Regions from separate parts of the Comamonas sp. Z1 genome, predicted to be linked through region 2. Evidence: predicted binding sites of a transcription regulator. Region 2 holds the regulator's gene; each other region holds the start of a gene.
What was found. The regulator HrcA, encoded in region 2, represses chaperone genes, less so after heat shock. The targets are predictions, from matches to a motif close to TTAGCACTCNNNNNNNNNGAGTGCTAA.

Region 1 (10,540 bases), on a different contig from region 2:
TGCCGGCAGATTGCAGATAGACCTTGGAATAGGCAACAGGCATAGATCCTCAACAGGTTTTTACTTCACAGCGTCGGGCGGCATCTGCGGCTGGGTTCTTGCCGCGGGCCAGACCAGACCCAATACAAACACGCGTCCCATATAAGGCAGCAGGCCACCTTCGTTCAATGCAGGTGTGACCCGTTGGCGGTAAATGTGCTCATGCAGCCCGCTCAGTTCGGACCAGTGGGCATGCGGGCATTCATGGTGCGCGGTGTGCAGGCCAATATTAAAAAGCAGGGGGTTGACCAGGCCTTCAAAGTTGCGCGCGTAGTTCAGCTCGATACCTGGAGTATTGCGCTGCGCTCTGGTCATCGGCCTTCCATCGGCGTGGGCATGCTGCAGATAGTTGGTAGCCAGCAGCCAGTGCAGGCCGTGCAACTGGGGAAGAATGATGAAGATCAACGCCTTTTGCCAGTCCAGCCAGAGAAAGAAGCTCCAGCTTCCCAGCCACAGCGTGTATTGCCCCATGCAGTAGCGAAAGGCGCCAGGCCAGTGACGGTGCAGATTGTTCAGCCAGCGAAAGAACAGCGGATACAGCACGAAAGCCGCCTGCACCGGGTGCATCAGATAGCCCCACAGATGATTGGTATCGCCGCCCCATTCTGGCCGGTAGGTGCGTGCCAGATCGCGCGGTCCATGGCGAAATCGATGGTGATTGGCCACATGGGCGGGCCAGAACACAAAGGTGGGGTGGCCTTGAAGCAGGGTCAGCCAGTAATCGGTGAAGCGGTTGGTCCAGCGCCCCCACCACATGCGCACATGGGTGTGGTTGTGATGAATCACGCCTACTCCCAATGTCAGAAACAGCTCGATGCTGTAGAGAATGAAGCTGAAGCCATGCCTCCACTGCCACCACACGAGCAGCGGCAGCAGAATCATGTAGAAGACGGATTGCCAGTCCCGCCAGTGGCGCAGGACTGGATACCGGCGCTGGCCTGGGTGCCTGCTCATTCAGTGACTGGAGCTTTTGGGGGTGTTGTCTGCGACCCGCGTGCGCATGATCTGGTCCATGAAGGCCAGCGCAAAGCCATAGTTGCCTGCCGGGCGCGCGTGGTGCAGATGGTGACGGCGGCTGGCGGCCAGTGGATGGGTATCTGAGACTGAGGGGAAAAAATCGTAGTTGGAGTGGCCGATCAGATTCAGGATCAGACTCAGCACCGGCACCGAGGCCAGCGACCAGAAGTAGAAGTCATGCACCAGCATGGGCAGCAAGATGATGTTGCCCAGCATCAGCGCCTCGATGGGGTGAAAGCTGTAGGTGGACCAGGGCGTGGTCACCACGGAGCGATGATGGTCGCCGTGATAGCGCACTAGGCGGCGCGTGTGCAGCAGGCGGTGGTTGATCCAGAAGTGCACATCGTTCCAGATCAGCAGCGCAAAGATCTCCACAACGATGCGTCCAGCACTGGCTGTGGGCGAGAGCTGGGCCCAGCCCAGTTGCAGAAAGCCCCAGGGGACGATCATGCCTATGCCGAAGATCAGTATGGAATGAAAGGACTGGCGCCATTCACGTTGCAACTGGTCGGGCTTGAGCGGACGTATATCCAGTGGCCTACCAATACCGGCACGGGCAAGAGATGCCGTCAGAGCGCCCATGAGCAGGCCGCCCAGAAGATAAATAAGCCCGAAAAAAACCAGGCCCAATGCCATGACTTGCCAGGCATTGAGCTGCGTGAACCAGGTACCAGCGTCCATGAAGGCTCCAAAAGCGGTGGCGCTGCCCCAGATACAACAATGCGCCCGACGGCATAGCGTAAACCCATGCCTGTCGGGCGCATGATAAAGGACGCCGCAGTAGCTCTCGTTGATACCCGGAGTGGCTTCAGCGTGTGGGATGGAGGAAAACTGGCGCACGTCATCTGCGTGACAGCGAGCAAGCGCCGCCGCGCAGCGAGGCTGTCGTCCCCCCTCGGGGGAAGCCGCAAAGCGGCTCAGGGGGCGTGTTTACTGCGCCGTGATGCCCTGCTCGCGAATGATGGTGCCCAGCGCCTTCACATCCTGCTGGATGCGGTTGCTCAGGCCTTCGGGCGAGCTGCCCACGGCTTGCCAGCCTTGCATGGACAGCTTCTGGCGCATCTCGGGCGTACGCACGATCTCGCTGACGGCAGCCGCCAGTTTGTCCACATGGGCCTTGGGCATGGACCTGGGCGCAGCCACGGCGTTCCAGATTTCCAGATCAAAGTTGTTGACGCCGAGCTCTTTGAGGCTGGGAAGGCCGGGAGCCAGCGGGCTGCGTGCTGCAGAGGTTACGCCAATGCCGTGCAGCTTGCCGGCCTGAATCTGTGCCATGGCCAGTGCCGGAGGGAGCATGGACAGCTTCAAATCGCCGCCCTGAATGCCGTTGAACACTTGAGGATAGCCGGTATAGGGCACGTGCACGGCCTTGATGGCCGAGCGGCTCTTGAGCAGTTCCATGCCCAGATGGCCCACGGTACCGACACCGGGCGAGCCATAGCTCCATTTGTCGCCAGCCTTGGCGGCCGCTTCCATAAAGGCCTTGCCTTGTGGGGCCGACGCAGGGGCCACCAGTACCAGCGGAGCCACGCCGATCAGGCTCACGGGCTGCAGGTCCTTGATGGGGTCATAGCGCACGGCAGGGTTGAGCATCTTGGCAATGGTCATATTGCCGTTGATCATCACGCTGAAGGTGTAGCCATCAGCCTTGGCGACATATTCGCCGGCGATATTGCCGCCGGCTCCCACGCGGTTTTCCACGATGATGGTCTGACCCAGCTTCTTCTCCAATGGCTCGGCCAATGCACGGGCTGTCAGGTCGGGCGAGGAGCCTGCGGGGAAGCCCACGATCAGATGAAGGGGCTTGTCGGGCCAGTTGTCGGCTGCCAGGACGGCCGGAGCCATTGCTGTCGCCACCATGGCGACTCCTGCCGCAACCAGGCTGCGGCGGGACAGGTTCTTCAAGATGTGCGAAGTGCGAATAGGCATGGCAGGTCTCTTTTGAATTCTTGATAGGCGATCGGTGTGCATGAGAACATGCATCAATGCCGAAAAATAAAAAACCCGGAAATTATCCGGGTTTGAGGTTCAGCATTTCAGCCTTTTAAAGGCTTGGAGCGCAAGTTGGCGTTTACGCAAACTCGGCCAGCGCTTTTTTCATCTTTTTCATGGCAGCTACCTCAATTTGGCGAATGCGCTCGGCGCTCACACCGTATTCGGCAGCCAGCTCATGCAGCGTCATGCCGCCAGAGCCGTCGTCATTGACCTTGAGCCAGCGCTCTTCAACGATGCGGCGGCTGCGGTCATCCAGTCCCTCCAGGGCCATGACCAGACCATCGGTCGCCAGATGATCGCGCTGACGTGATTCAAGCATGGCGGTAGGCTCGTGGCTGGCATCAGCCAGGTAGGCGATGGGGCCGAAGGCCTGCTCTCCGTCGTCGCTGGGAGAAGGATCCAGCAGCACATCGCCACCGGCCAGACGGGTTTCCATCTCGATGACTTCCTCGCGCTTGACGTTGAGCTTGGCAGCAACCGCGTCAATTTCGTTCGAGGTCAGCGTCTCGCGCAGGGCCAGCTCTTCGTCCGCCATGGCGGCATCGGACTTCAGGTCATGCTTCATCGAGCGCAGATTGAAGAACAGCTTGCGTTGGGCCTTGGTCGTGGCGACCTTGACCATGCGCCAGTTCTTCAGAATGTACTCGTGGATTTCCGCCTTGATCCAGTGCATGGCGTAGCTGACCAGACGCACGCCCTGATCGGGGTCGAATCGTTTGACAGCCTTCATCAGGCCCACATTGCCTTCCTGAATCAGGTCGCCGTGAGGCAGACCATAGCCCAGGTACTGGCGCGAGATGGAGACGACCAGACGCAGGTGGGACATCACCAGACGCCCGGCGGCGTCCAGATCATTGTGTTCTTTGAGCTTGCGAGCGTAGTCCTGCTCTTCCTCAAGGGTGAGCATTGGCATACGATTGACCGCCGAGATATAGGCATCCAGGTTGCCCAGCGGAGGTACCAGCGCCCAGGGGTTCGCGGGCGCCAAGGCAGTAGCAATGGAGCCGGAGGCAGTTTTCATTGCAGGTTTCCTTTCTTCCATGATCTTCATATTAGCACTCCGTTAGAGAGAGTGCTAAAGACAAAGTTCCCACAGCTTTTGTTGGTTTTTGACGGTTCAGGCGGCTCGTGTCGATTCGTGGAGAATTTTTTACATTCCCTTCGACCTCTCTCTTTTGCGGAATCTGCAGCAGTGCTCTAGCTTGAATGAAAGGCCAGGTTGTGCAGGCTCGCTCTGATTAACGCCTCCAATGCCTTGGCCGCCGAGCTTCGAGGTGCGTGGCGGCGCATCACCATGCCCAAGGGGCGTTGAATTCCAGGGGGCGACAAAGGAATCTGCACAAGGCGGCCAGCTTGCAACAGCGATACGGCTGTTTCAGGCAGTGCGCTGATGCCCAGACCAGCACTGACCAGGGCTCCGATGGTTGCAATATGGTCAACTTCAAAGACAGGAGCGAAATAAAGCCCTTTTGAGTGCAGATCCGCATCAATGTACTGCCGGACGCTGGCAGAACTGGGCATGGAGACATGCGGGTAGTCCAAGGTGTTCTCGATCGCGACGGGACCTGCCTGCTTGGATAGAGGGTGGTCATCGGGACAGATGAGAAAGAACTGGTCCTCCATCAATTGCTCATAGGCGAGGTCTTCTTGCTTGGGATCTGCTGCAGTGAGTGCAAAGTCGACCTTGCCATCACGAACGAGATCAAACGCAGGGCCAGATAAGGTATCAAGCAAGGACAAGCGTACCCCGGGATGAATCCGCGTGAATTCGGCAAAGACCTTTGGCAGCAGCGAGGCGGCCAAAGAGGGGAGTGCGGCAACCGTCACCGATCCCGTTCTGAGCTGGACGGTGTCCGTCACGGCCTGTAGAGCTCGCTGCGTATCTCGCAAGATCTCCTGGGCATGGGCAATAAAAACATGCCCCGCATCGGTCAGCTCGACAGCGCGAGTGGTGCGCTCAAACAGTCTTGCTCCGATCTGGGCTTCTACACGCGCAATCAGGGCCGACAGCGCAGATTGGGAGAGGTGAACCAGGAGGGCGGCTTGACCAAAGCTCTTGGTCTGGCTCAGGGCTACTACCGCTCTCAGGTCTTTGGTTGATAGGTTGGCTTCCACCACCAGAGTATAGGTAGCGGAGCTGCAGCGTCCTGGAGCTCCGTTATCTTCGCTTATTCAGCCTTGATGTCGCTGTCTTTGATCAATCGGGCCCACTTGGCGTATTCAGCGTTGATGATCTTGGCCGACTCGTCCGGCGTGCTGTAGGTAGCAATAGTGCCCTGGGCGAGCATGGAGTCCTTGACATCCTGCTTGGACAGAATCACTTTCAGCGCTGAATTGATCTTCTGAATGACTGCACCTGGAGTTCCTGCAGGAGCCGAAAGTGCAAACATGGAGCTGACCTGCATGTCTGGAAATCCAGCTTCCACGACAGTAGCGATGTCTGGAATCGAGGCAACGCGTTCTTTGGTCGTGGTGGCCAGGGCCCGGAGCTTGCCTGCCTTGATCTGGCTTTGTGCGGCAGGAACGGTGTCAATCATGGCATTGACCTGACCGCCGAGCAGATCGGAAAGAGCGGGTCCGCTGCCTTTGTAGGGCACATGAACGACTTCAACCTGTGTCTGACGCTTGAACATCTCGATCGAGAGATGCTGAGGCGAGCCATTGCCTGCGGATGCAAACGTGACGCTGCCGGGGCTGGCCTTGGCAAGCGCTACCAGTTCCTTGACGGACTTCGCCTGAACATTGGGGTTGACCACAAATACCAGTGGAACGGTACCTACGACCGAGATGTGAGAGAAGCTCTTATGGATGTCAAAAGGAGCCGCAGCAGGCGTCAGCGCTGCATTGATGGTGTGGCTTGTGAATGCACCCATCAGCAAGGTGTAGCCATCGGCAGGTGATTTGGCGACTTGACCTGCACCAAGGCTACCGCCAGCTCCGGCGCGATTGTCGACGACGAACTGCTGCCCGAGTGCGTCTGAAAGCTGCTTGGCAAGAACGCGGCCAATGACATCGGTCGCTCCACCCGGCGCATAGGGAACTACCAGCCTCACGGGTTTGGTGGGGTAGTCAGTTTGCGCACAGGCTGCTCCCGATGCACCAGATGCGACGAGGGCGGTTGCAACCAGGTTAATGAGCTTGCGGCGGCGCATGCCCGGATTAACGAGTTCTGTGGGTTTCATGAAGTCTCCTTTAGGGTTTTCAGGTATGCGCTTTCTTGTTTGAGCGCTCGATTTTTCTTTTAATCAATAATATTATTAATAATCAGTGCATCAACAATGGTTAACCCTCCCATGACGAACAAGCCAGGCCAGCAAGCCACGATTCATCCGGAAGCCGCTTCGAGCGGCATTTCCAAAGGACTCACCAACTACGGTGATCGCGGTTTCTCTCTCTTTTTGCGCAAGGCCTTTATCAAGGGAGCGGGCTATACCGACATGGCGCTGGACAGGCCTGTGATCGGTATCTCGAACACAGGCAGCTCCTACAACCCTTGCCACGGAAACATGCCGCAATTGATTGAGGCAGTGAAGCGCGGCATCCTGATGGCCGGTGGTCTGCCCATGGACTTCCCGACCATCTCGCTGCACGAGAGCTTTTCCCAGCCGACCAGCATGTATCTGCGCAACCTCATGTCCATGGACACGGAGGAGATGCTGCGAGCGCAACCCATGGATGCGGTCGTGTTGATCGGGGGGTGTGACAAGACGGTGCCGGCTCAGCTGATGGGAGCTGCTTCGGTCGGACTGCCGGCAGTGCAACTGGTTACTGGCTCCATGCTCACGGGATCGCATCGAAGCGAAAGAGTGGGTGCGTGCACCGATTGCCGGCGCTACTGGGGAAAATTTCGTGCCGAAGAAATTGATGCTGAGGAAATTTCCGACGTCAACAATCAGCTCGTCGCCAGCGTGGGTACCTGCTCGGTGGCGGGCACTGCCAGCACGATGGCCTGCATTGCAGAGGCTCTGGGGATTGGCATTCCTGGCAGTGCAACTCCTCCAGCGGTTACTGCCGACCGCATTCGAATTGCGGAGCGATCCGGTGAGGTGGCCGTGTACATGGCGCGTGCTGGACTGAGCATTGACAAGATTCTCACGCCTGCTGCCTTCGAAAATGCCATGCGGGTGTTGTTGGCCATGGGCGGCTCGACCAATGCCATCGTGCATCTGGCCGCGATTGCGGGTCGCCTGGGCTACGAGCTGGATCTCAAGGCTTTGGACGCCATGAGCCGCAATACTCCCGTGTTGCTCGATCTCAAGCCTTCCGGCGACCACTACATGGAGGACTTTCATGCAGCCGGCGGCATGCATACCCTGCTTCGAGAGCTCAAGCCCCTGCTGCACCTGGATGCTCTGACCGTGACGGGGCGCACCCTGGGCGAGGAGCTGGAGGCGGCCGGCCCAGGCTTCAAGCAGCATGTGGTCAAGACTTTGGATGCCCCCTTGTATCCACAGGGAGGCATTGCTGTGCTGCACGGCAATCTTGCCCCGGCAGGCGCCATCATCAAGCAGTCCGCAGCGAACCCCGAGCTGATGGAGCATGAGGGCCGTGCCGTTGTTTTCGAGAATGCAGAGGATCTGGCCGCTCGTATCGACTCGCCCGAGCTTGATGTTCAGGCCGAGGATGTGCTGGTGCTCAAGAATATCGGTCCCAAAGCAGCGGCGATGCCGGAAGCGGGTTACCTGCCCATTCCCAAGAAACTCGCCGCCCAAGGCGTGAAAGACATGGTGCGTGTTTCCGATGGCCGTATGAGCGGTACCGCTTTCGGCACCATCGTCCTGCATGTGACGCCAGAGGCGGCGATTGGCGGACCATTGGCCTGGGTGCAAACCGGGGACAGAATTCGCCTGTCGGTGCGCGAGCGCTGTATTGAATGGCTGGTCAGCGATGAAGAGCTGACTATGCGTCAGAATGCCAAGCCTGTTCAAGTTCCTGTGGCAGAGCGTGGTTACGCGCATCTGTTCAAGAAAACTGTTTTGCAGGCCGATCGTGGCGCAGACTTTGATTTCTTGACCGCGACGCAGCGCAAGGGTTCGATTCCAAGGAGTTAAGTTCATATGCCGACGGGCGCTTTTGCCAAGGAGCGCCGTCCATCCGAGGACGGTGCATCCGTGATTGCCGCGACATTGGAGGAAGACATTGTTCTGGGCCTCTTGGCTCCCAGAGTGCGTCTTGTCGAAGATGATCTGATGGAAAGGTTCGCAGCCAAACGCCATGTGGTGCGAGACGCATTGGCTCAGCTGGAAAGTGCTGGCCTGCTTGAGCGCAGGCGCAACATTGGCTCCATGGTGAAGGCTTTCAGCAGGGAGGAAGTCATTCATCTCTATGAAATGAGAGAGCTGCTTGAGCTGGAGGCGATGCGCAGAATTGCGCTGCCTCTGGACCATGATGCCCTGGAGCAGCTCAGGCGCATTCAGGCCGGGCACGACGCAGCTATCCAGCAACAGGACCCGCGCGGCATTTTTCGAACCAACCAGGAGTTTCATCGGCTTTTGTTTGCTCAATGCGGTAATGTTTTTCTGTCGCAGTCCATCGAAGACTTCGCGCGTCAAACGCATGCGATTCGATTTGGAACGCTGATGTCCAGAGAGCGTCAGCTGCAATCCCAAAAGGAGCATCACGAGCTGCTGGCGGTGCTGGCGCAGGGGGAGGGGTCGAGGGAGCGCCTGATCCGCCTGACGGCAGTGCATCTTGTGCCTCCAAGAGATCACTACTTGAAGACACAAGAGGCGCTACTGCCTTGAAGTGCTGATCAGTTCAGGAACATGCCTCGAATATCGTGAGCCGTGGCCAGAGGACGGCCCAGCGCTGCGGCCCCCTCGCAAACCTGGGCGACCAAGGCTGCATTGCTTGCTGCCGGCTCGCCGCTCTTCAGGAACAGGTTGTTCTCGAAGCCGACGCGCGCATGGCCTCCGAGACTTGCAGCAGCCATCGCGCATGCATTTTCCTGAGGGCCGAAGGCACACATCGCCCATGGATGGGCATCGTCGTGGGCATTCAGGAACGGCAGCAGATCGATGGGCGAAGAGGTCTGACCGGCGGAGTAGCGGCCCAGTACAAAAAGCAGAAACCATTTGTTTGCCGGGATGACGCCGCTTGCAAGCAGGCGCTGCCAGGCCTGCACGTCCTCCACGTCATACAGGATGACCTGGGTCATCACATTGCTCTGCTTGAGCCATGTGAAGAAGGACCGGATATCCGCTTCGGGAACTTCAGGTTTGAGTATTTCGCGCAAGCCGACAGAGATCGCTTCCGGAGCCGTTTCGCGGGCGACCCGCATCTGCTCGTATGGCTGGTAGACCTGTGCCGCTTCAGTGGTGACCTGAACCACCAGTTCCCGGCCCACTGCTTTGCGCACTGCAGCAGTGGCTTCAATGTAGGCGCGGGCATCGAGTAAATGCTTGCCGTCAGGCTTGCGTACATGCATATGAATCATGGACGCCCCGGAGTCCAGGCATTCCTTGGCGGTCTGTGCCAGATCGGCGGCAGTCAGAGGAACCTCGGGGTGTTGCTCCCTGGTCTTGTAGGCTCCGTTGGGGGCAACGGTGATGATCAGAGGTGTATTCATCATGCGTTCCTCTTATTGCTCGGCAGCGTCTCCCACGGAAGGCAATTCGCTCTTGAGAATTTCGAGACCTGCCAGCAGCGTCTTCTGGTAGCGCTGTTTCTCTTGCGCGATGCTCTCCGGGGTCCACTTGAAAAATCCTTCACCGGACTTCATGCCGAACTTGCCTTCAGCCACTCTTCGCGAAAGGCATGGGCTTGGCTCCTTGTTGTCCGCCAGCGATGGATACATAGTCGCTCCAGCGGCGCAGTGGACTTCCAGACCTGCATGGTCGCGCTGAAGCACGGGGCCCGCTGCAAGAAAGCGAAAGCCGAAGCCAAAGCGCACGGCTGCATCCACATCCTCGGCCGATGCAATGCCCGCTTCAATCAGTGCAAAAGCCTCGCGAGCCAGCGCGTGCTGAAGGCGGTTCGCCAAAAATCCTGGCAAATCTTTCTTGACCAGCACCGGCACCATGCCGCACTGGCGCATGAAGGCATGAAGGTTCTCTGCGCATTCCATGCGGGATGCCTCGCCGCACACCACTTCGACAAGAGGCGTCAGGTGCGCAGGCATGAAGAAATGCAGACCCAGCATGCGTTCCTGCGTTGCCAGGCCTTGTGCAATGGCTGTAATGGGGAAGCTAGAGCTATTGCTGGCCAGCAATGCATTCTTGCGGGCGCGCTGCTCTAGTTGCTTGAAAAGCGCTTGCTTGATGTCCAGGCGCTCCGGGATGCATTCGATCACAAGATCCACAGAGCTCCAGTCGAGGTCGTCCAATGACGAGACGACGGACAGGTGGGCAAGCTGCTGCGCCGCATCCAGTTGGGTCAAGCCGTGATGGACCAGCCCAGGGACTTTGGCAGCCCGGTCGGGATTGGACTCGACAACAGTCGTTTTGCAAGCTCCTCGGCAAAGGACGACCGCGACATCGGCTCCCATAGT
Region 2 (10,540 bases):
CTGGCGCAGGACTTGCTGCGCCTTGCGGTCGCCTTGGCTTTGTGCGCTCAGCCAGAGTTGCTGGTACTGCTGCACGCTGAGCTGGCAAGGCTCGCCAAACAGATGGCGCGACGAGGTGTTCAACAAGGCCTGAGCCTGCGGAGTGTGTCGTGACTGGTTCATGCGGCCTCCTCTTGTTTCGAAGACTTGCCTGGCGCTTCGCTCTCGCTGCGTCCAAAGGCGTACCAGTCCACATGACGGGTACAGATCATGACCAGGGCCAGCACGCCGAACAGGGCGATGGAGCCGACGACCAGAGCGGTCTGCTCCAGCTGCAGCAGCACATACAGCAGGCCGTACAGGGCCGAGATGGCAATCGCGAACGGCAGGCCGCGTCTGATGCTGCCCAGAATGTGGCTGGCATAAAAGGCCAGCAGAGCCACGCAGGAGCTGGCCGCAATCGCATAGGCCGTGGCAAAGCCCAGATGCTCGGACAGGCTGATCAGCAACAGGAAGAAGCTGCACAAGGCCGAGCCGACCAGCAGGTACTGCACGGGGTGAACGCGCAGCTTTTTCATGACTTCGAACAGGCCGACCGCGACAAAGGTCAGGATCACAAAAAGAATGCCGTATTTGGTGGCGCGCTCGCTCAGCGAATAGACATTGACGGGGTTGACGAACTCCGTGTCCATGGTTTCGAGGCAGGGGCCGCTGTCGTCATGGCCGCGGGCTGCGGAGGCGGCATAGGTTTCCGAGCTGCCCCAGTAGCCAGGGCTGCAAAGACGTTGCTGGCGGGTGAAGGCCGTGCTGGCAGAGGTGGCCAGCGAGGACAGCTCCCAGCTGGCGGTAAAGCCGCTGTCCGTCACTTCGCGTCGGCTGGGTAGAAAGCTGCCGCCAAACGAGGGATGAGGCCAGTCGGCCGTCAGCGTGACCTTGCTTTCCGTGGCGATGGGGCTGAAGGCGAGCTGCTCCGTGCCCAGCAACTGCAGCTTGAGGTCCAGATTCAGGGCTTGGCCTTTTTTCAGCAGGCTGGCGTCAATCTCCGCCTGGATGCCCTTGCCGTAGCGCTCCAGCGGAGTGCCGGATTCGACCGCCAGGTCCTGGCCGTTGGCCTGCAGCGTCGCGCTGCGGATGCCGCGGGGGTCGCTGAGCGCGAATGCCGCAAAGACTTTCTTGCAGCGCACCACGGCGTTGGGCTCGCTGGGTTTGGGCAGCTCCGCATACTGCGCGGCATTGGCAAAACCGGCCGATATCTGGTCGTGCAGCACATAGGTGTTGATGTGGTGCAGGCCGCGTGAGCGCTCTTCCATTTTGGCGTTGGCATCGTGGTTGAGCGTGTCGGGCAGCAGCATGCGCTGGAATTCGCGGGTGCTGTACTCGATTTTCTTGCCATTGGTCGTGCTGGTGGTTTCGGTGCAGTTCTGCACCAGGGCCGGGCCGATCAGCGTCTGCGTGCCGGCCAGGCTGGAGACCACGCTTTGCACGGCGTAGTCGCGGTTGCGTATGCGGTCTTTCACCACATCCTGAATCATGGACAGGCCGGCCATGAGCAAGGCCAGAACGATCAGCAGTGAGACTGTCTTGAACAGCAGTCGGTTTTTCATGCGTGCTCCTGAATGAGGGGTTTCAGGACGCAGTGTCAGCAGCGACTGTGTGGATGCAATGAAGTCTGTGAAGTGGGCGTGAAGTCCTGCTCGAAAGCCTTGGCTGCTCAGCTTTGGGGAGCGAAATCCAGTGTCACGGCAAGGCCGGGGTGACGATTGCGGACATGCATGTTGCCGCCATGAAGATGCATGATGCGGGTGACGATGGACAGGCCCAGCCCGGTGCCGCTGCGCTCTCCGTTGGGTCTGGGTGTCGTGAAGAAGCGCTCGCCCAGGCGGGCCAGCAAGGGCTCGGCCACGCCCGGGCCCTGATCGCTGACGGTGATGCGGTGCGGGGCCAGCTCAAGCTCGATCACGCTGTTCTCTGCAGAGAAATCCAGGGCGTTCTGCAGCAGATTGCTGATCGCCAGAGTGACCAGGCCGGCCTCCCAGGGGCCGCTGCTGTCCACACCGCTCAGGCGCATGGCCATGCCGCGTTGCTCGGCATGGCTTTGCAGGGAGTCTATGGCCTGCCGGGCACATTCCATCAGGCTGCAGCCATGGCTGGTGTCCAGTTGCTGGCGCTGCTCGAGGCGGCTGAGCTGGAGCAGCTGGTCGATCAGGTTTTGCAGGCGCAGGCTCTGGTCCACCACCTGTCCGGCAAACATGGCCCGGTCCTGGGGTGGCAGCTCTTCCTGCAGCAACTCGCCCGCGCCGCGTATGGCGGCTACCGGGCTTTTGAGTTCATGGGTCAGGGCGCGTACATAGCCCTCGATATAGTCGCGCCCTTCCAGGCGCTTGCGCATATTGTCCATGGCCTGGGCCAGCTCGCCCAGCTCGCCGGGCATGTCGGGTATGGCCGCAGGAGCCGAGGCCTGTGCGGGGTGGGCAGACTCGTTGAGCGTGGGGGCCTGCACCTGTTGTGCATAGTTGCGCAGCCGGCGCACGTGAAGCACAAACCACCAGGTCACCGCACAGCCCACGGCGGCGGACAGCAGCACAAACAGCAGGCCGCCGCGCAGAATCTTCTGCTCCGCGCCGTCGACGATTTTCTGTACCGAGCTGGAAGGCTTGGAGGTGGTCAGCACCCCGGCAATCTGGCCGTCCACCATGATGGGCGCGGAGACATACATGACGCTGCTGGATTCGTCCTCCTTGACGGCTCGCGTGGTGCGTGCGCCATATTCACCGCGCAGCGTCAGATAGACATCGCGCCAGCGCGAGTAGTCGGCTCCCTGGTCCCTGCCCTGGGAGTCGAATAGCACCATGCCCCGGGCGTCGGTGACGGTGATGCGCAGATCCAGCGTGGTCTTGCGCGTGTCCCAGATCCAGGCCTGTATCGGCTTTTGCGTGTAGCCCTGCAGCTGAGCGGCAAACGTGCTGTCCGCTCCGGCTTGCAGCCTGCCTTTCTCCATGTCGGCACTGGCCAGCGTGGCAAGCGCATAGGCGGTCTCCACCAGCGTGTCCTCGGTCACCTTGCGCACGCTGGGCTTGATCTCCACCATGAAGACGCGCAGTACGAAAAAGGCGGCCAGACCGTTGATCAGGAAGAAGGCGAAGAAGAGACGCAGGCCCAGACGCATACCGGCTATCCGGGCTGGTTCAGGCTATAGCCCAGACCGCGGTGGGTGACGATGAGCTCCTGATCGGGCAAACGCTCGCGCAGTTTGGCGCGCAGGGTCTTGATATGGGTATCCACCGTGCGGTCCGTGCTCTCGCTGTCCAGCCCCCAGATTTGCTCCAGCAAGGCGTCGCGGCTCAGGATGCGGCCTGCCGCATTGACCAGACTCTGCAGCAGCTGATATTCGCGCCTGGTTAGATCCAGCGCCTTGCTGTGGATCAGGGCACGCTGCCCTTGCTCATCTATTTGAAGTGCTCTCGCAAGCTGGGCGGGTGCTGCAGGCTGAAATTGCCTGGATCGGCGCAGCAGGGCGCGGGTGCGCGCCAGCAGTTCGCGGGGGCTGAAGGGCTTGGTCAGATAGTCGTCTGCGCCCAGCTCCAGGCCCAGAACCTTGTCCATCTCCTCGCCTCTGGCGCTGAGCACCAGCACCGGAACAATCGAGCCGGCAGAGCGCAGCTCGCGGCACCAGTCCAGGCCGTTGCCATCGGGCAGGCCTATGTCCATGAGCAGCACATCAAACGCTGTCCTGCTCCATTGCTGACGCGCATCGGCGATCAGCAGACTGTGGGTGACGGCAATGCCCTCGCGTTCCAGAGCGTAGCAAATCGTTCTTGCAATGGCCGGGTCGTCTTCGAGCAGCAGCACCTGCATGGCTGACGTCTGAGGGCTGAGCATGCGGGTCAGCTGATCGGGTGGATGGCGTCCGGGGCCAGAAACTGCTGAGAGACCTGGATGAATTTGTCGCGAAAATCCAGTGAGCGGTGGCGGCGGACGGTGGGCCACTGCTTCTCGAAGTGCCTGGCGAGAGCTTCGACGAGAAAGACCGAGCGGTGCTGCCCGCCCGTGCAACCTATGCCCACGGTGACATAGCTGCGGTGGTCTCTGGCCAGCAGCGGCAGCCAGCGTTCGAGGAACTGCTGTATATCCAGCTGCATCTGCTGCACCTCGGGCAGGGCGCCCAGATAGTCGGCAACCGGCTTGTCCAGGCCCGTCAAGGCACGCAGTTCCTTGTCGTAGAAGGGATTGGGCAGCATGCGCACATCAAACACATAGTCAGAGTCTGTAGGCATGCTGTGCTTGAACCCAAAGGACTGGAACATCAGCGTCATCTGCCCTGTGGGTGCTTCGATGATCTGCTTGATATAGCTTTGCAGCTGCGCCGACTTGAGGTCGCCGGTGTCGATGACGATGGAGCGGTCGCGCAGCAGGCCCAGCAGCTCGCGTTCCTTTTCGATATCGAGCTCCAGTGCCTGGCGCTCGTTCGTCAGGGAGCCGGGGGACAGAGGGTGGCGCCTGCGGGTTTCCGAAAAGCGCCTGATCAGGGTGCTGCTGTCGGCATCGAGAAAAATCATGCGCGGCATCAGCCCCTGCTTTTTGAGGCGATGCAGCTGCTCAGGCAGCTGAGGTAGGCCCTTGGCGCTGCGTGCATCCATGGCAATGGCCACTTTCTCGTCCTGATGGTTGAGCTTGAGCTCCACAAAGGACTGCAGCAGTTCCGGGGGCAGGTTGTCGACGCAGTAGTAGCCAGCATCCTCCAGCGCATGCAGCGCAACGGATTTGCCCGATCCGGACATGCCGCTGATCAGAACAATCTCCATGGACATGATTTCAAACTCCTCTGACTTTGCCGCTTTTGCGTGCTGTAGTGCTGGCCTTGGCACTTCGGGCCTGGGTGGCCGATGGACGCTGGGCGCTGTTTGCGGCCTGCTTTGCAGGCAATCTTGCCATGGCCAGCATTTCTCTGGCATGGGCCATGGTTGCTTCGGACAGGTGCTCGCCGCCCAGCATGCGGGCCATTTCCATCTCGCGCTCCTCGCCAGTCAGCGGATCCACGCTGCTGATGGTGGTGTTGGACTTGGGGCGCTTGGTCACCCGGTAGTGCTGGTCTGCGTAGGCAGCGACCTGGGGCAGGTGAGTGACGGCCAGCACCTGGCGTGAATCGCCGAGCGAGTGCATGAGGCGGCCCACGGTTTCGGCCACGGCTCCGCCCACGCCGGAGTCCACCTCGTCAAAGATCAGGGTCCCGGCCTGGCCCAGTTCGCTGGTGGTCACGGCGATGGCCAGCGAGATGCGCGACAACTCGCCGCCCGATGCCACCTTGGCAACGGGTTTGGGCGTGGCGCCGGTATGGCCTGCAACCAGAAAAGTGATGCTGTCCGTGCCCGCGGGACTGGCGGCATCGGCATGCTCGAGCTGCACTTCGAAACGGCCGCCCTTCATGCCCAGGCTTTGCATGGACTGGGTGATGGCGCGTGACAGGCGTGGTGCAGCAAGGGTGCGCTGCTGCGAGATTTTGCGCGCCTCGGCCTGATACCTGAGATGGGCGGCTTGCTCTTTGGCGCGCAGCCCCTCCACGTCGACGGCAGCATCCAGCTGGTGCAGCTCCTGTTTCCAGCCTTCGAGCAGGGCGGGCAAGTCCTCGGGTGTGCGCTTGTAGCGGCGCGCCAGTTGCATCCACAGCGACAGGCGTTCATCGAGATCGGCCAGCAGCTCGGGATCCAGATCGGCGCGGCGCAGATAGGCTTGCAGCGAGTGACGGGCATCGTGCAACTGGGCCACACAGGAGCCCAGTACGTCGGCAATGCTCTGAAACTCAGGCTCAAGATGCTCCTGGTCCTGCAGCAGGTGGTGGGCCCTGCCCAATGGGGTGGCTGCTCCCGAATCGTCATCCTCCAGCAGTTGCAGGCAGGACTGGGCCGAGTCCATCAAGGTCTGCGCGTGTGACAGACGTGTGTGCTGGGCATTGAGCTCATCCCACTCTTCGGCGCGCGGCGACAGCTTGTCCAGCTCGGAAATCTGCCATTGCAGGCGTTCCCGTTCGCGTTGCAGATTGTCCTGGGCCGATAGCGCCTGCTCCAGTGCCTGATGGTTCTGGCGCCAGTCCAGCCAAAGCGATTTGAGCTGGGCCGTTTCAATGCCACCGTAGGTATCCAGCATGGCGCGTGCTGCATCCGGGCGGGTCAGGCTTTGCCAGGCATGCTGGCCGTGAATGTCGATCAGTTGATCGCCCAGATGGCGCAGCTGCGTGGCTGTGGCGGGAGAGCCGTTGATCCAGGCGCGGCTGCGGCCCAGACTGTCGATGACGCGGCGCAGCAGCAAATCCTGCTCCTGCGCAAAACCCGACTCTTCCAGCCATTCATGAAGATGGGGCGGGCAATCGAACTCTGCGCAAATATCTGCCTGAGGGCAGCCTTCGCGCACCACCTGTGCATCGGCTCGTGCGCCCAGCACCAGTTGCAGAGCGTCGAGCATGATGGATTTGCCGGCCCCGGTTTCGCCGGTAAGCACCGTGAAGCCGGTCTGCCAGTCCAGATCGAGTGACTGGACAATCACAAAGTCCCGCAGGACGATGCGCTTCAAGGCCATGGTCAGACGCCTCCCTCGTTCCAGCCCAGTTTTTTGCGCAGGGTGTCGAAGTAATTCCAGCCCTTGGGGTGCAGAAAGTGCACGCTGTGATCGGCGCGCGTCACCAGGATGCGGTCACCATGCTGCAGCGATTTCAGTGACTGCATGTCAAAGTTCGCGCTGGCGTCGCCTCGGCCGCCCACCACCTCGATAGTCACTTCCTGAGCGTCGGAGAGCACGATGGGGCGGTTGGAGAGGTTGTGCGGCGCGATGGGCACCATCACCCAGGCCGGAATCGAAGGGTGCAGCATGGGGCCGCCGGCCGAGAGCGCATAGGCGGTGGAGCCTGTGGGAGTGGCCACGATCAAGCCGTCCGCGCGCTGGTTGGAGACAAAGCTGCCGCCGACCTCGATGCGCAGCTCCACCATGCCCGAGGTCGAGCCACGGTTGACCACTACATCATTCATGGCCTGGGCTTCAAACACGCACTGGCCGTCGCGCATGACGCGAGCATTCATCAGGGTGCGTTCGTCTTCCTCGTACTCGCCCTGCAGTATGGGCGTGATGGAGGCTTCGAATTCGTCCAGGGCGATATCGGTGACAAACCCCAGGCGGCCCTGGTTGATGCCGACCAGCGGCGTGCCATAGCGCGCCAGATGGCGGCACACGCCCAGCATGGTGCCGTCGCCGCCCACCACCAGGCCGAGGTCGCAATGCCTGCCCAGACCGTCAACGTCCATGCTCGGGTAATCGGGCAGGCCCGCATAGATGGCGGACTGGGTATCCAGAATCACCTCACAACCCAGGCTGCGCACGTAACCGGCAATCCGTTGCAGCGCTTCGCTGGCTGCATCGGACGGAACGCCTGCTGCGGGTGTGTGGTACTTGCCGATCAGGGCAATATGGTGGAACGTGGATGTCATCTGGGAAATTACATCATTAAAATGAAATCATGCTCGACGAACGTGCCAAGTTATTGCTCAAAGCGCTGATCGAGCGTTACATCGCTGACGGTCAACCAGTCGGCTCGCGCACTCTTTCACGTGCATCCGGGCTTGAATTGTCGCCTGCCACCATACGCAACGTGATGGCCGACCTGGAAGAGATGGGCCTGATCATCAGCCCTCACACATCGGCAGGCCGCGTGCCGACAGCCAGGGGATACCGCCTGTTTGTCGACACCATGCTGACTGTGGACCGCTGCGATCTTGTAACGCCCGGCCTGATGCCTGAACAGCCGCAGAAGGTGATTGCCAATGCGGCCAATCTGCTGTCCAACCTCTCCCAGTTCGTGGGTGTGGTCATGGTGCCGCGTCGCAGCTCCGTCTTCAAGCATATCGAGTTCGTGCGCCTGTCGGAGCGGCGCTTTCTGGTCATCATCGTCTCGCCCGAAGGCGATGTGCAAAACCGCGTGATCTTCACGGATGTGGATTACGAGTCCTCGCAACTGATAGAAGCCTCGAATTTCCTCAATCACCATTACGCCGGTTTGACAATGGAGGAGGTGCGCACGCGGCTGCAGACCGAGGTGGAGCAATTGCGGGGCCAGGTTGCCAGCCTCATGCAGGCAGCGGTGAATGTAGGCACTGAGGTCATGAGCAACCATGATCGCGAGGATGTGGTGATCGCCGGCGAGCGCAATCTGCTGTCCGTGAGCGATTTTTCCAGCGATATGGGCAATCTGCGCCGCGCTTTCGACCTGTTCGAGCAGAAAACGCAAATCCTTAGGTTGCTGGATTTCTCCAATCAGGCTGATGGCGTACGCATTTACATCGGCGGCGAGAGCCAGACCGTGCCGTTTGAAGATTTGTCTGTAGTGAGTGCTCCCTATGAGCTCGACGGCAAGGTGGTTGGCACCTTGGGGGTGATCGGCCCCACGCGCATGCACTACGACAAGATGATTCAGATTGTCGATATCACATCCAAACTGGTGAGCAATGCTCTGAGTCACAAGCGTTAGGCCCTACAATGGCGAAGTTTTTCTGGTGGCAGCCACGGCTGTTGTCAGTGTTGGGGCGTTAGCTCAGTTGGTTAGAGCAGAGGACTCATAATCCTTTGGTCGTCGGTTCAAGTCCGCCACGCCCTACCAGATAACCATTTCTGGTATTGAAAAGCCTGCTACATAAAAAGTAGCAGGCTTTTTTGCTTTTATTCCTGGTTCCGGTTTGGTTCCGGAATTTTGCCAGATGTAGCTGTACGTCAATGGACTGTTGCGATATGGACGCAACAGGTGGAGACGGTTGTTTTCATGGCGTTGTGGCTCCGGATCAATCACAACGAAGCGGTCTTATGCGCTGAGTTGTTGAAAATTTTTTCAAGCGCTTGCTGTCGATAAAAATTGGTCAGAAGCGTTGCTAGCTGCGGTGAAATTCTGTTATCGCGAGATTTACGAAAGACGCGCTTGCTCGCCAATAATGATGCAGTGAGTGGTACGTAAAATTAGAAGGAGCACCATGCCTCGCACGACAAAGTCTTCGAGCACTGACAACATCTCGGAAAAGGATTCGGCCAAAGTCTCCAAGGCGAAGAGTGCGGCGAAAGTAAAAAAGACAACGCCACCCCAAAAAGCTAGCCCTGTGCCCGCCAAGAAAACAGGATCAACCGCCCATAAGAGGGCGCCAACACAGAGCGCTACACCTCAGGAGTCTGTGGCGAAAAGCATTCCTGTTTGGGATTCATGGGAAAAGCGGCACACGATAACTCTGGTGGATGCTATCTGTACGGTACACAACATCGTGGGCAACAAGCGGGTTCTAGAAAAGTTACAGAAAGGCCGCGATCCAAGAACGAAAGGTTTCAATACGCATTTGAAGACTTTGAAGGATTGGGTTCGCAATGAACCAGACGTTCTGCCAGTTGAAGCTCGTCACGGCGGGGGAAAAGTCACCAACAGCACGAGCATTCTTTTGGCCCCATTCATCCAGTGGGTGAAGGAGACAAAACCGTTTCCTGGGCTCGACATACCTCAGAAATTTTTTGAGCTGACCCCTCCAGTGCCAAGAAGAGCCGAAGTAGTAACTACGCAAAGGGGACCATCTCCAGTAAAAAAAGAAGAGTCATCAGGTGGCGAGCATGATGAAACGCTGCACAAAAAGTGGGCTAAATTGCTCATCGCGTTGGCCATGAAAGACTATGGCTTGCAGCCGAAGTTGCCTGCCAAAGAGCTGATGGCGCACAGCCGAGGCAAGAAGGATGCAGGGCTCTATGCACCGTTGTCGGAGTTCTGCAAGGATCACGGGATTGATCAGTTGTCTCAGAGTGTCGTAAAAGAGGCGTTTGAAGGCGCTCTCGAATTCCTGGGCGCGGATTTCGTCGACAGACTTAAGAAACATGCAGAAGGCAAAGAGCGCATTGCCAGTCTGAAAAAAGTGGTGCAAACGCCTGCGCAGCAACAGACAAACGTTTGAACTGCGTGCCCTATGTTTCGTGGGCGAAGGGACGCTGGCAAAGTAGACGGCATCGCAGCAATCGTATGAAACGCCGTCATGAGCCTCAACAACGTTGTCTCTTCAAATACATCTGAATCTGGCAGTTTGGCCTTTGCGCCATTTTTTCTGAGTTACCCAAAGCGTCCGTCCCACATGCCCAAAACCAAGGCATTTCAACGTGTCCTGGATGCTCAGTTTGCCAGTCGCAGGCTCATCGCAGTGGCGCCTAAAGTATGCGCCAAGAAGACCTCGGATTGCTTCATCACTGCAGATAACGCAGCTGCATTCGATCGCGCTGCACATTATAAAAAGTTTGGCAGCAAACCATTCTCAAACGTTAGCTTGGATGGTGATGGCTATATACGCCTCAATGACGTTCTAACGGTATATCCAGTCTCGCGTGCGGCATGGTACGACGGCGTCCTCAAAGGCATCTATCCCGCAGGCGTAAAACTTGGCCCCCGCTCAGTCGGCTGGTCACGCGCTGCCATCCGCGAACTCATCGCAAACCCACCGAAGTTCTGATCCCAGCCTAGCGCTGGTTCACCGAACAGCTCCATTTCCATACCGTATGCACCTGATTG
Region 3 (10,540 bases), 190 kb from region 2:
ATCGAGGGCAAGGCCGTGGGCTTTGCCGTGTATTTCTTCAACTATTCCACCTGGCAGGGCCAGCATGGCCTGTATCTGGAAGATCTGTACATCACTCCCGACGCCCGCGGCCACGGCGCCGGCAAGGCCCTGCTCCAGCATCTGGCCCGGATCGCCATGGAGAAGGACTGCGGCCGCTTTGAATGGAGTTGCCTGGACTGGAACACGCCCTCCATCAAGTTCTATGACAGCCTGGGCGCTCTGCCACAGACCGAGTGGATCCGCTATCGCATGACGGGCTCGGCCCTGCAGGCCATGGCCACGGGTGACAAACAGGCTTGAGCCCCAGACCGGATCATCCAGAGTGATGTGTGCAGCCCTTCGAAGTGATGTGCGCCCCTTTGCAGATTGAGTGTACGCAACATCAACAATGCGGCGCGTTCGCGCTTGCGCCAAAATGAATGGTTTTGCAAAACAATAACAAAGGCGGCAATCAGTGCTGACCTTTCACACTATCTCTGGAATCCAGAATGCCAAGCTATCAAGAACTCATCGCTCAGAAAAATGCGCTGGACAAGCGCATCGAAGAAGCGCGCAGCACCGAAGCCAAGGAAGCCCTGGCCACCGTCAAGCAACTGATCGCCACCTTCGGCTTTACCTCTCAGCAGGTTTTCCCCTGGAAGCCTGAAGAAAAGAAAAAGGTCGAAGCCAGGTACTACGACCCCGAAAGTGGTGCGACCTGGACCGGCCGCGGCAAGCCCCCGAAGTGGATCGAAGGCAAGGATCGCGGCCAGTACGAGATCAAGACCACGCCTACCGTGGACTTCAGCGCGCCGCGCGACGAAAAAAACCCGTTCCCGGTTCAGTAAGCGCCCCTGCCCGTTCAGCCCCCAGCAGCCTGCTCCGCCGGCAGCGGTGCCTTGAGCATGCGCACCAGGGCCGTCACGTTCAGGCATTGGATGAGCAGATCTCCGTCATTGGCACGGATCAAGCGGTCCACAAGCTGATCTGCCGCACCCGCCATTGCAGGAGCCAGTCGCAACTGCCCGCTCTCGAAGCGCACCACGCCTTCGAGATCACTGACCAGCACGCCCAGCTTGAGCCCCTGGAGCTCCAGCACGATCACCTGGCTTTGCGCCGTCCTGATGACAGGTTTGCCAAAGAGCAGGGCTCCCAGATCGAAGACCCATACATAGCCGGCCACGACTCCCTGGCTGCGCCGCGCCAGCGTGCCTACGCAATGCGGCAAGCGACCGGCAGAAACAGGAGCGATGGCCGAGGCACTCTGGGCCTCGAGCACGCAGGCAGCATCCACGGCGAGCACGCTGCGCCCCACAAAAAAGGTCGCCATCTCCATGCCGGCTGCACTGCCCTGGCTGGCCGCCGCCAGGCTTTGCACCCTGGTGTTGCGGCGAGAGACGGCCGCCAGCGCATCGTCCTGCACGGCACCAAACGCCTGCACGGACAAGGCCAGTACCTCTTCGCGATAGCCATCGCTGCGCTTGAACTCCCGGTAACCGCTGCCCGCCGTGATCGCCACCACACAATACCGGCCCTGATACACCATGGCACGGGCCATGCTCTGTCCAGGTGCCAGGGCCAGCATCTGTGGCGGCAGATCCAGCTGCATGCCCGGCTGCAGCTGCACATCCGAGGAGGACATGACCAGGCCCGAGCGGTTCAGGTAAGCCACCTGTCTGCTGGTTGCGCCTCCTGCCTGCACGCCGGTCACGCCTTCCAGCATGGCCTTGAATTCACGCTGTGCATGGAACACCAGGCCAATCCCGCCCAGCACCACGCCATCGGCATTGCGTATGGCCGCGTGATAGACATAGGTCGCGCCGTCATCCTCGTGCTGCACACAGGGGCGCCATGGCGAGACGTGATAGGCCTGGGTCCCGCCCAGCGCCAGAACCTGGTGCAGGCTGTCCATCTCTATATAAGTGCCCAGCAGCCCACGGACCGCGGCATCCGGGCGGCCTCGCTGGCTGACGGCCACGACCCTGCCGCGAACGTCATAGACCATGATTTGCTGGTAGACCGTATACAGGTCGTGAATGGCGGTGAGCAGCGCACAGGCCTCGCTCACCTGATCCGGGGCCGTCTCGCCCAGGGCCTGGTCCTCGAGCAATTCGGACAGCTGCGGCGTCAAGGCCCACCAGCGGCAGTCGTTGGCACGCTCGTAGAGATTGCGATCGAGCAGATCCACCAGCAGACTGGTCAACAGGCTGTTGTCTCTCAGTGCGGTATTGAGCACCGTGCCGTAGAGCGCATCGATGGACTGGGAGAAGACCTCGTTGGTCCTTGCCCCGGTCTCGCCAATCTGCTCCAGCACGGCCTGCAGCCGCGTGTTGTCCATCTGCTTGCCTGCCGTCATGACGCGGCCGTTCCAGACCACACGACGTATGGTGTCCGCTGCGCTGCGTATGGCGTGCAGGGGTGGGCAGAAGCGATGTGCATGTGCCAGCAGGCCCTGGGCCACCGCGGCATCCAGCCCATCCAGACCCGCTTGCGATTGAAGACCGAAGGCCAGCTCCAGCGGCGTCATGATCTGCGCCCGCCAGCCCTGGGGGCCCATATAGCCTTGATAGCCTGCCGAGGCCGCCGATTGCACCAGATAGGTGCGTCCGCCATGTACATACAGCGAATCCGCACCATCACGGTGAGGCCGCACGTTCGCACCCACGCCAATCCAGTGCGGATCGCTGCTGGCCAGCACCAGTCCCCGATCATCGAGCAACAGGGCGATGCTGGTCTGCGCCTCTGGTGCGCCACTGCCGTCGACCTGGTCGCGGCCGCTCCAGATGCCTTGCATCTCGCCATCAAAGTCAAAACACAGGCACAGCACGCCAATAGGCTGGCGGTTGCCGGCGTGCAGCATGCGATGCGCATAGATCAACGCGCTGCCGTGCCCCGGCAGCAGGTCGGTGGCGCCGAAACTCTGCACAAAGCCCTGGCTTTGCAGAGCGCGGGCAATCAATGCATCCCGGCATGACTGATCTGCGGCCTGACTCCTCTCGCGCGCACTCGCTCGCACCTGGCCTTCGGCATCCAGCAGCAGAATGTCCGCGTAGACCGTGTACTTGCTGCGGTAGGCACGCAGACGCTGGGTGATGGCCGCCTCGTCGCCATCCGCTGCGGCCATGAACTGGCACAGCATGGCGTCGGTCGCCAGAAACCCCACGTCGGCCGTGCGCTCGTAGAGATTACGCACCAGGGTATCGATCAGATGCTGTGCCTGACTGGCCAGCCCCGCCGTCACCCCCGTCACAGCCTGCATCACCATGGACTGCACCAGGTCCTGCTCCAGGCGCTCGAAGCCGCCGCGCGTGGCGGCCATCATGGGCAGCAAGGCCTGCGCTTCCTGTGGGCAGTTCATCTTGGCGGAGGACTCTATGAGCCGCCACATCAGATTCAGCTCCCTGAGCGAACTCTCGCAGCGCCCGACCTGGCGCATATGGGGAATGAAGACATCTGTCTGCAACAGGTCTTGGGCGCGCTGCGCCGGGGCAGTCATGGTTTCTGGAGGCATGTTTTGGCAGAGCAAAAGCCAGGCCTATTTGTAAAAACACGTTACACATGACTAAGAACAAACCCTGTTTCCTCGCAGATTTGTCCTGCGACCGACGGGGGAGAGGTCTTGAAAGCTCAGGAATTTGCCTTATTATTAGCACTCAATGGGGTTGAGTGCTAACAGCTTGACCCTAGATATTCCGAATGTCGGCCAGGATGGCTGGCAAGTCTTGTTTCAACTTTGTTGATGTATTTAGGAGTTGGTATGAACCTGCGTCCCCTGCACGATCGCGTGATCGTCAAGCGCCTCGAAAACGAAACCAAGACAGCCTCGGGCATCGTGCTCCCTGATGCTGCCACCGAGAAGCCTGACCAGGGCGAAGTGCTGGCTGTGGGTCCCGGCAAGCGCAATGACAAGGGCGAGCTGATCGCTCTGAACGTGAAGGTCGGCGACCGCGTTCTGTTCGGCAAGTACTCTGGCCAAACCGTGAAGATCCACGGCGACGAGCTGCTGGTGATGAAGGAAGACGACCTGTTCGCAGTCGTCGAGAAGTAATCCTTCCCGAACACATTCTCCTCTTCATGGCTGTCGGCGACTGATTGACAAGCGCTGGCAGCCCAATTGAACCTCATTCTTTAGGAGCCAAAAATGGCAGCAAAAGACGTAGTTTTCGGCGGTGAAGCACGTGCACGCATGGTTGAAGGCGTGAACATCCTGGCTAACGCAGTCAAGGTTACCTTGGGCCCCAAGGGTCGCAACGTGGTTCTGGAGCGCTCCTTCGGCGCCCCCACCGTGACCAAGGACGGCGTGTCCGTGGCCAAGGAAATCGAACTCAAGGACAAGCTGCAGAACATGGGCGCCCAGCTCGTGAAGGAAGTGGCCTCCAAGACCAACGACATCGCTGGTGACGGCACGACCACCGCTACCGTGCTGGCCCAAGCCATCGTGCGCGAAGGCTCCAAGTACGTGGCCGCCGGCCTGAACCCCATGGACCTGAAGCGCGGCATCGACAAGGCTGTCGCCGCCCTGGTGGAAGAGCTGAAGAAGCAATCCAAGGCCACCACCACTTCCAAGGAAATCGCTCAAGTGGGCACGATCTCCGCCAACTCCGACTCCGACGTGGGCGAAATCATCGCTCAAGCCATGGACAAGGTCGGCAAGGAAGGCGTGATCACGGTTGAAGAAGGCAAGAGCCTGGCCAACGAACTGGATGTCGTCGAAGGCATGCAATTCGACCGCGGCTACCTGTCGCCCTACTTCATCAACAACCCCGAAAAGCAAGCCGCGATTCTGGACAACCCCTTCGTGCTGCTGTTCGACAAGAAGATCAGCAACATCCGCGACCTGCTGCCCACGCTGGAAGCTGTGGCCAAGGCCGGCCGTCCCCTGCTGATCATTGCCGAAGACGTCGAAGGCGAAGCCCTGGCGACTCTGGTGGTGAACACCATCCGCGGCATCCTGAAGGTTGTGGCTGTGAAGGCTCCCGGCTTCGGCGACCGTCGCAAGGCCATGCTGGAAGACATCGCCATCCTGACTGGCGGCAAGGTCATCGCTGAAGAAGTGGGCCTGTCGCTGGACAAGGTGACTCTGGAAGATCTGGGCCAGGCTGCTCGCGTCGAAATCGGCAAGGAAAACACCACCATCATCGACGGTGCTGGCGCTGCTGACGAAATCGAAGCCCGCGTGAAGCAAATCCGCATCCAGATCGAAGAAGCCACTTCCGACTACGACCGTGAAAAGCTGCAAGAGCGCGTGGCCAAGCTGGCCGGCGGTGTTGCCGTGATCAAGGTTGGCGCTGCCACCGAAGTCGAAATGAAGGAAAAGAAGGCCCGCGTGGAAGACGCCCTGCACGCTACCCGCGCTGCTGTGGAAGAAGGCATCGTGGCCGGCGGTGGCGTGGCCCTGCTGCGCGCCAAGCAAGCCGTTGGCGCCCTGGCTACCGGCAATGCCGAACAGGACGCCGGCATCAAGCTGGTTCTGAAGGCCATTGAAGCACCTCTGCGCGAAATCGTGGCCAACGCCGGTGGCGAGCCCTCGGTGGTTGTGAACGCCGTGCTGAACGGTTCCGGCAACTACGGCTTCAACGCTGCCAACGACACCTACGGCGACATGCTGGAAATGGGTATCCTGGATCCCACCAAGGTGACTCGCACTGCTCTGCAGAACGCCGCTTCCGTGGCTTCCCTGCTGCTGACCACCGAGTGCATGATCGCCGAAGCCCCCAAGGCTGACGCAGCTCCTGCCATGCCCGACATGGGCGGCATGGGCGGCATGGGCGGCATGGGCATGTAATTGCTCTGCTGCTGACCGGGTGGTTTGCTCCACCTGGTTTGCCCACAACAAAAAGGCCGCATTTGCGGCCTTTTTCTTTTGCGCCGAGCTTCACGAGCTGCTCCGAGCATAAAAAAGCCAGCCGATATCGGGCTGGCTTTTTTATGCAGAGATTCGCCTTAGAAACGATGACGCAGACCGATGGTGATACCGGTACGCTTTTTCGCACCATTGGAGTCGAGCATCACGCCCGCACCGCCCTTGGTCTTGGTGTGATCCACCGCGAAATAGGCGTCCGTGCGCTTGGAGAAGGCATAGTCAGCCACGGCAACGATAAAGTCGGCCTTGCCATTGAAGGCGCCAGTCGCCGATCCCGATTGCTTGGCATGGTAGTAATGCAGACCTGCATTGAGCTGCGGCGTGACCTGGTAGCCAAAGCCAACCTTGAACATCTCACGCTTGTTAGCAAAATTTCCGGGCGCATTACCCGCGATAAAGCCACCATTGGAAGAGCCTGTCCAATATGCATTGAGCAGGCCGGCGTCAAAAATGGCACCAGCCCCCGCAGCACCGAGACTATCCTTGACCTTGTTCTGGCCGTAACCAGCCATCAGATACAGAGGCCCGGTGCGATAGGAGCCGCCCAGTGTCCAGGCATCCACATCGGTGCCGGCCGGCAAGGTGGAGCGCTGGAAAGCACCACCCACAGAAATTCCGTCGGCAGAATAGCGCAGATAGCCGCCTGCGGTTTTCAATGCCAGACCACCTGGCGTCATATCAATACTGCCGCCCTTCTTGGCAAAGGTATTTCCTTCGTCAAAAGAATACTGCAGCCCTGCACGAACCGGCCCGAACTCGGCAACGTACTTGAGCATATTGTTTGCACGCGCGCCCAGAGACATGCCGATTTCAGGCTTGTAGGCATCCATATAAGGGGAATATGGGAACGATGCATAGGTAGAGGTCACCAGATCAAACAGCACGTTGTATTGGCGCCCCATGGTTACCTGACCAAAGCTGGTGCTGCGCAAGCCCACCCAGGACTGCGCAAAGTAAGGCTGAGCGGTGCTGGGCGTGCCCGAATCCGTCCAGAAACGATTTTCCAGGTTGGCAATCGCCGACAAGCCACCACCCAGATCTTCCTTGATATTGATACCCCAGCGGCTCTCCGACATGCCGCCACCGATCATTTTGGTCAGACCGCTTTTATTCGGCCCCTCATTAGTCGTGTGACGAATCGCTGCATCCACAATGCCATACAGTTGCACGCTGCTTTGTGCATAAGCCATTGTTCCCAGAGAACCCAGCACAGCCAAAGCCAATGTTTTTTTCACAAATGAAGATGTCATTGTGTTGCCTCTCTCTTAATTCACTAACAGTTGGTGGAAATTTCATTCTAGAAATGCTTTCTCCGGCAACGAGAGCTTTGGCACAAGCACAACACAGGCCTTTCCCTCTGGGGACAAACCTCTCAGCAAACACCCTTTCAGGTTTAACCCCAGAAATAAAAAAGGCCTGTCTTTCGACAGGCCTTTTAGCTTTTAAGCAATTACTGGCTTATGCCAGCAATTGATTAGAAAGCGTGGCGGATACCCACTTGCACGCCAGCTTGGTTGCGGCCGGAACCGTCAGCCTTCAGGCCCACGGTGTCGCTCACACCCTTGGCAGCCAGGGCCATTGCAGAACCGTCTTGGTTCTTCAGGTAAGCCACAGTGCCGTACAGGGCAGTGCGCTTGGACAGGTTGTGCACATAGCCCAGGGACAGCTGGTGAGCCTTGGCAGGACCTTCTTGGTCGTAGTAGGCGTATTGAGCCTTCACTTCGCCCACGCCACCCACGGGAGCGGACACGCCCAGCAGGTAGTTACGGAACTTGGCGCTGGAGCCAGCATCGGGCTTGTACTTGATTTGCTGGATGTTACCCACAACCTTGGCCACGCCAAAGTTGTAAGAAGCGCCGATGGACATTTCGTCACGATCGCCAGCAGTACCCTTCAGGTTGCCGTAGGCAGCGGTCACGCTCAGGGGACCGTTGTCATAGCCAACGTTACCACCAGCGTAGCGGCCAGCCTTGGTACCAGCAACAGTCTTCTCGTCGAAAGCGTAGCTGATGTTGCCGGTGAAGCCGTTGAAGTTAGGCGAAGAGTAGGACACCATGTTGTTGGCACGGATGGTGTTTGTGTCGCCAGAAGCGGCGAAACCACCAAGAGTAGACCAACGGCTGTAGCCCATGTTTTGGCCGATACCGGTAGCACCGAACAGGTCATACTTCAGACCGGCACGGAAAGTGGGAGTGGTTTCACGACCCAGGCGAACTTCACCGAAGTTGCCGGACAGACGCACTGTGGATTCGCGCTTGAAGTCGAAGCCGTTAGCGTTGCCGGTGTCGCCGAAGATTTCGCCTTCCAGCCAGAAGCCAGCCTTCAGACCGCCACCCAGGTCTTCGGTACCGCGCAGGCCCAGACGGCTGGTCGCGTTACCGCTGCTGTGCACGCCGTACTTGGCGTCGTTGCCCACAGCGTTGTCCACGTAGGAAACGCCAGTGTCAACGATACCGAACAGAGTCACGGAAGATTGAGCCATTGCGGCGCCGGAAGCGGCCAGCACTGCCAGGGCGATCAGAGATTTTTTCATTACGAGTTACTCCAAGGTTTAGAAGGGCGCCGGTTCTATGGGAGAGAGACTTGAGCCTCGAGCTCCACCGGTTTCCCGCGCCAACCTCCTGGTGGGGAAGTTGGGTCTATTGCACCAGACCACCGAGCCCAGCGCAAAGGAATTCACCCAAAACTGCTCGATTCGGCGCGTTTTCGTTGCACCACCGCAACAAACACCAAGCCGCACTAGCGGGCACACCCTTAGGGGTTTCGGCCTAGGATTGCCCCAGCGCAAGTTGCGGATGAGCCACTCTGGTGTACCTTATGTGCATTGACGCCAGACAGGCGCCGCACTGAGTTCTTTTTAGCCATGGACAAGTTTCTGACCGCTGCCGATGCAGCTCTTCGCACTTTGTTTGCCGACCCGGTGGCCGCAGAGCGCTCGCCTGCCGCAGGGATCGCCGAAGCCGACCTGAGCGATGAACAGCGCAGGCTCTCCGCAGCCTTGATGCGCGTCAATCATGTGGGCGAGGTCTGTGCGCAGGCCCTGTACAACGCCCAGGCCATGGTGACCAAGGACATGGAGTTGCGCGAGCATCTGCTGCATGCCGCTCGCGAGGAAATGGACCACCTGGCCTGGACCCGCGAGCGCCTGCATGCCCTGGGTGACAGACCCTCGTTGCTGAACCCGCTGTGGTTTGCTGGCGCTTTTGCCATTGGCACGATTGCTGCCAAATTCAGCGATGCCGCCAGCCTGGGTTTTGTGGTCGAAACAGAAAACCAGGTCTCCGCCCACCTGGCAAGCCATCTGGGCCGCCTGCCCGAGGAGGACGAGGCTTCGCGTGCCGTGGTCGAGCGCATGAAGGATGACGAAGAGCGTCATGCTGCAGCAGCGATCGACGAAGGAGCGATGCAACTGCCCCCGATTGCCCAGGGGCTGATGCGTGTGGCAGCCAAAGTCATGACGATTACGGCGCATCGCATCTGATCAGCGCCTGTTCAACAAAAACGGGCCGTTGAGGCCCGTTTTTCGATCGAACGTCCAGTTCAGGCTTCGACGATGTCGAAACCCGTCGTGATTTCTGCCGTCTTTCCCAGCATGATGGTGGCCGAGCAGTATTTGTCGTGGCTCATGGCGATGGCACGTTCGACGGCACCGGCCGGCAGGTTCTTGCCGCTGACCGTGAACTGCATGTGGATCTTGGTGAACACCTTGGGGTCGGTCTCTGCGCGCTCGGAAGTCAGCTGCACGCTGCAGCCCTTCACATCGTGGCGACCGCGCTTGAGGATGAGCACCACGTCGTAGGCCGTGCAGCCGCCGGCGCCGGCCAGCAGCATCTCCATGGGGCGTGGTGCCTGGTTGCGACCGCCGTTGGCCGGGTTCTTCTCGTCCGGTGCGCCGTCCATATTGACCACATGGCCGCTGCCGGTCTCTGCCACAAAGCCCATGCCCGAGCGCGTTCCGGTGGCCGCGCCTGTCCAACTAACCGTGCATTCCATTGTTTTTCCTCTCAAAACTGTTGCAATTTTGCATCAAATACATAAAAACCCGAATCTTTTGATGCACAGAAAACACAAGCCTCATACAATACAACCCAAGCGTTACCTGTGAGGTCAAACCCGCAGGCAAACTGCAGATTGCTGGTTAATACCGATCTGTATCGCACCCTTTGTCTCCTCCACCTCCTCTAATGGTGGATTCAGCCCCTAGCTCCTGAGCTAGGGGCTCTTTTTCGTGCCTGCTCATCCTGCTTCTCAGAGCAGCAGCATGCACCTCTTGAGCGAGTACTGCAGCGCAGCAAGCAAGGGCCTATCATGATCGGCTTCCATGCACCCGGCAGGCTGATTGCCCTGGCTCTGGTGCTCTGCTTTCGATTTGCACCATGACTCAAGCCCTGACCCCTGCCGATTATCTGACTCGCATCCTCAATGCACGCGTCTATGACGTTGCCGTGGAGTCGGACCTGGACATTGCCAAGAACCTCAGCCGCCGCCTGCACAACAAAGTGCTTCTGAAGCGCGAGGACCAGCAGCCCGTGTTCAGCTTCAAGTTGCGCGGCGCCTATAACAAGATGGCCAATCTGACGGCCGAGCAGCTGCAAAAGGGCGTGATCTGCGCCAGCGCGGGCAACCATGCCCAGGGTACGGCGATGAGCGCCAAGAAGCTGGGCTGCCGCGCCGTGA

Region 1: a site for HrcA is predicted at 4,104-4,130, ahead of rpoH (RNA polymerase sigma factor RpoH). Genes of this name have one in related genera too.
Region 3: a site for HrcA is predicted at 3,647-3,673, ahead of groES (co-chaperone GroES). Genes of this name have one in related genera too.

What each region holds. Positions count from the first base shown of each region.
Region 1 covers NZ_VOQT01000028.1:29,209-39,748, reverse strand. Annotated here, with positions in the region: gene FSY45_RS25780 (StlD/DarB family beta-ketosynthase) at 1-43, opposite strand, end outside; gene FSY45_RS25775 (fatty acid desaturase) at 61-993, opposite strand; gene FSY45_RS25770 (sterol desaturase family protein) at 994-1,737, opposite strand; gene FSY45_RS25765 (tripartite tricarboxylate transporter substrate binding protein) at 1,987-2,985, opposite strand; gene rpoH (RNA polymerase sigma factor RpoH) at 3,128-4,072, opposite strand; gene FSY45_RS25755 (LysR family transcriptional regulator) at 4,249-5,169, opposite strand; gene FSY45_RS25750 (tripartite tricarboxylate transporter substrate binding protein) at 5,220-6,233, opposite strand; gene FSY45_RS25745 (IlvD/Edd family dehydratase) at 6,345-8,102, shown strand; gene FSY45_RS25740 (GntR family transcriptional regulator) at 8,109-8,795, shown strand; gene FSY45_RS25735 (3-keto-5-aminohexanoate cleavage protein) at 8,804-9,619, opposite strand; gene FSY45_RS25730 (3-hydroxyacyl-CoA dehydrogenase family protein) at 9,632-10,537, opposite strand.
Region 2 covers NZ_VOQT01000005.1:386,189-396,728, forward strand. Annotated here, with positions in the region: gene FSY45_RS12715 (hypothetical protein) at 1-162, opposite strand, end outside; gene creD (cell envelope integrity protein CreD) at 159-1,583, opposite strand; gene creC (two-component system sensor histidine kinase CreC) at 1,691-3,145, opposite strand; gene FSY45_RS12730 (winged helix-turn-helix domain-containing protein) at 3,151-3,834, opposite strand; gene rapZ (RNase adapter RapZ) at 3,864-4,787, opposite strand; gene recN (DNA repair protein RecN) at 4,792-6,549, opposite strand; gene FSY45_RS12745 (NAD kinase) at 6,552-7,451, opposite strand; gene hrcA (heat-inducible transcriptional repressor HrcA) at 7,481-8,488, shown strand; tRNA gene FSY45_RS12755 (tRNA-Ile) at 8,541-8,617, shown strand; gene FSY45_RS12760 (ChaN family lipoprotein) at 8,982-9,935, shown strand; gene FSY45_RS12765 (AlpA family transcriptional regulator) at 10,014-10,481, shown strand.
Region 3 covers NZ_VOQT01000005.1:199,294-209,833, reverse strand. Annotated here, with positions in the region: gene FSY45_RS11855 (GNAT family N-acetyltransferase) at 1-321, shown strand, start outside; gene FSY45_RS11850 (H-NS family nucleoid-associated regulatory protein) at 510-848, shown strand; gene FSY45_RS11845 (chemotaxis protein CheW) at 863-3,496, opposite strand; gene groES (co-chaperone GroES) at 3,758-4,048, shown strand; gene groL (chaperonin GroEL) at 4,142-5,785, shown strand; gene FSY45_RS11830 (porin) at 5,944-7,113, opposite strand; gene FSY45_RS27830 (hypothetical protein) at 7,086-7,337, shown strand; gene FSY45_RS11825 (porin) at 7,338-8,396, opposite strand; gene coq7 (2-polyprenyl-3-methyl-6-methoxy-1,4-benzoquinone monooxygenase) at 8,727-9,344, shown strand; gene FSY45_RS11815 (OsmC family protein) at 9,404-9,856, opposite strand; gene ilvA (threonine ammonia-lyase, biosynthetic) at 10,240-10,540, shown strand, end outside.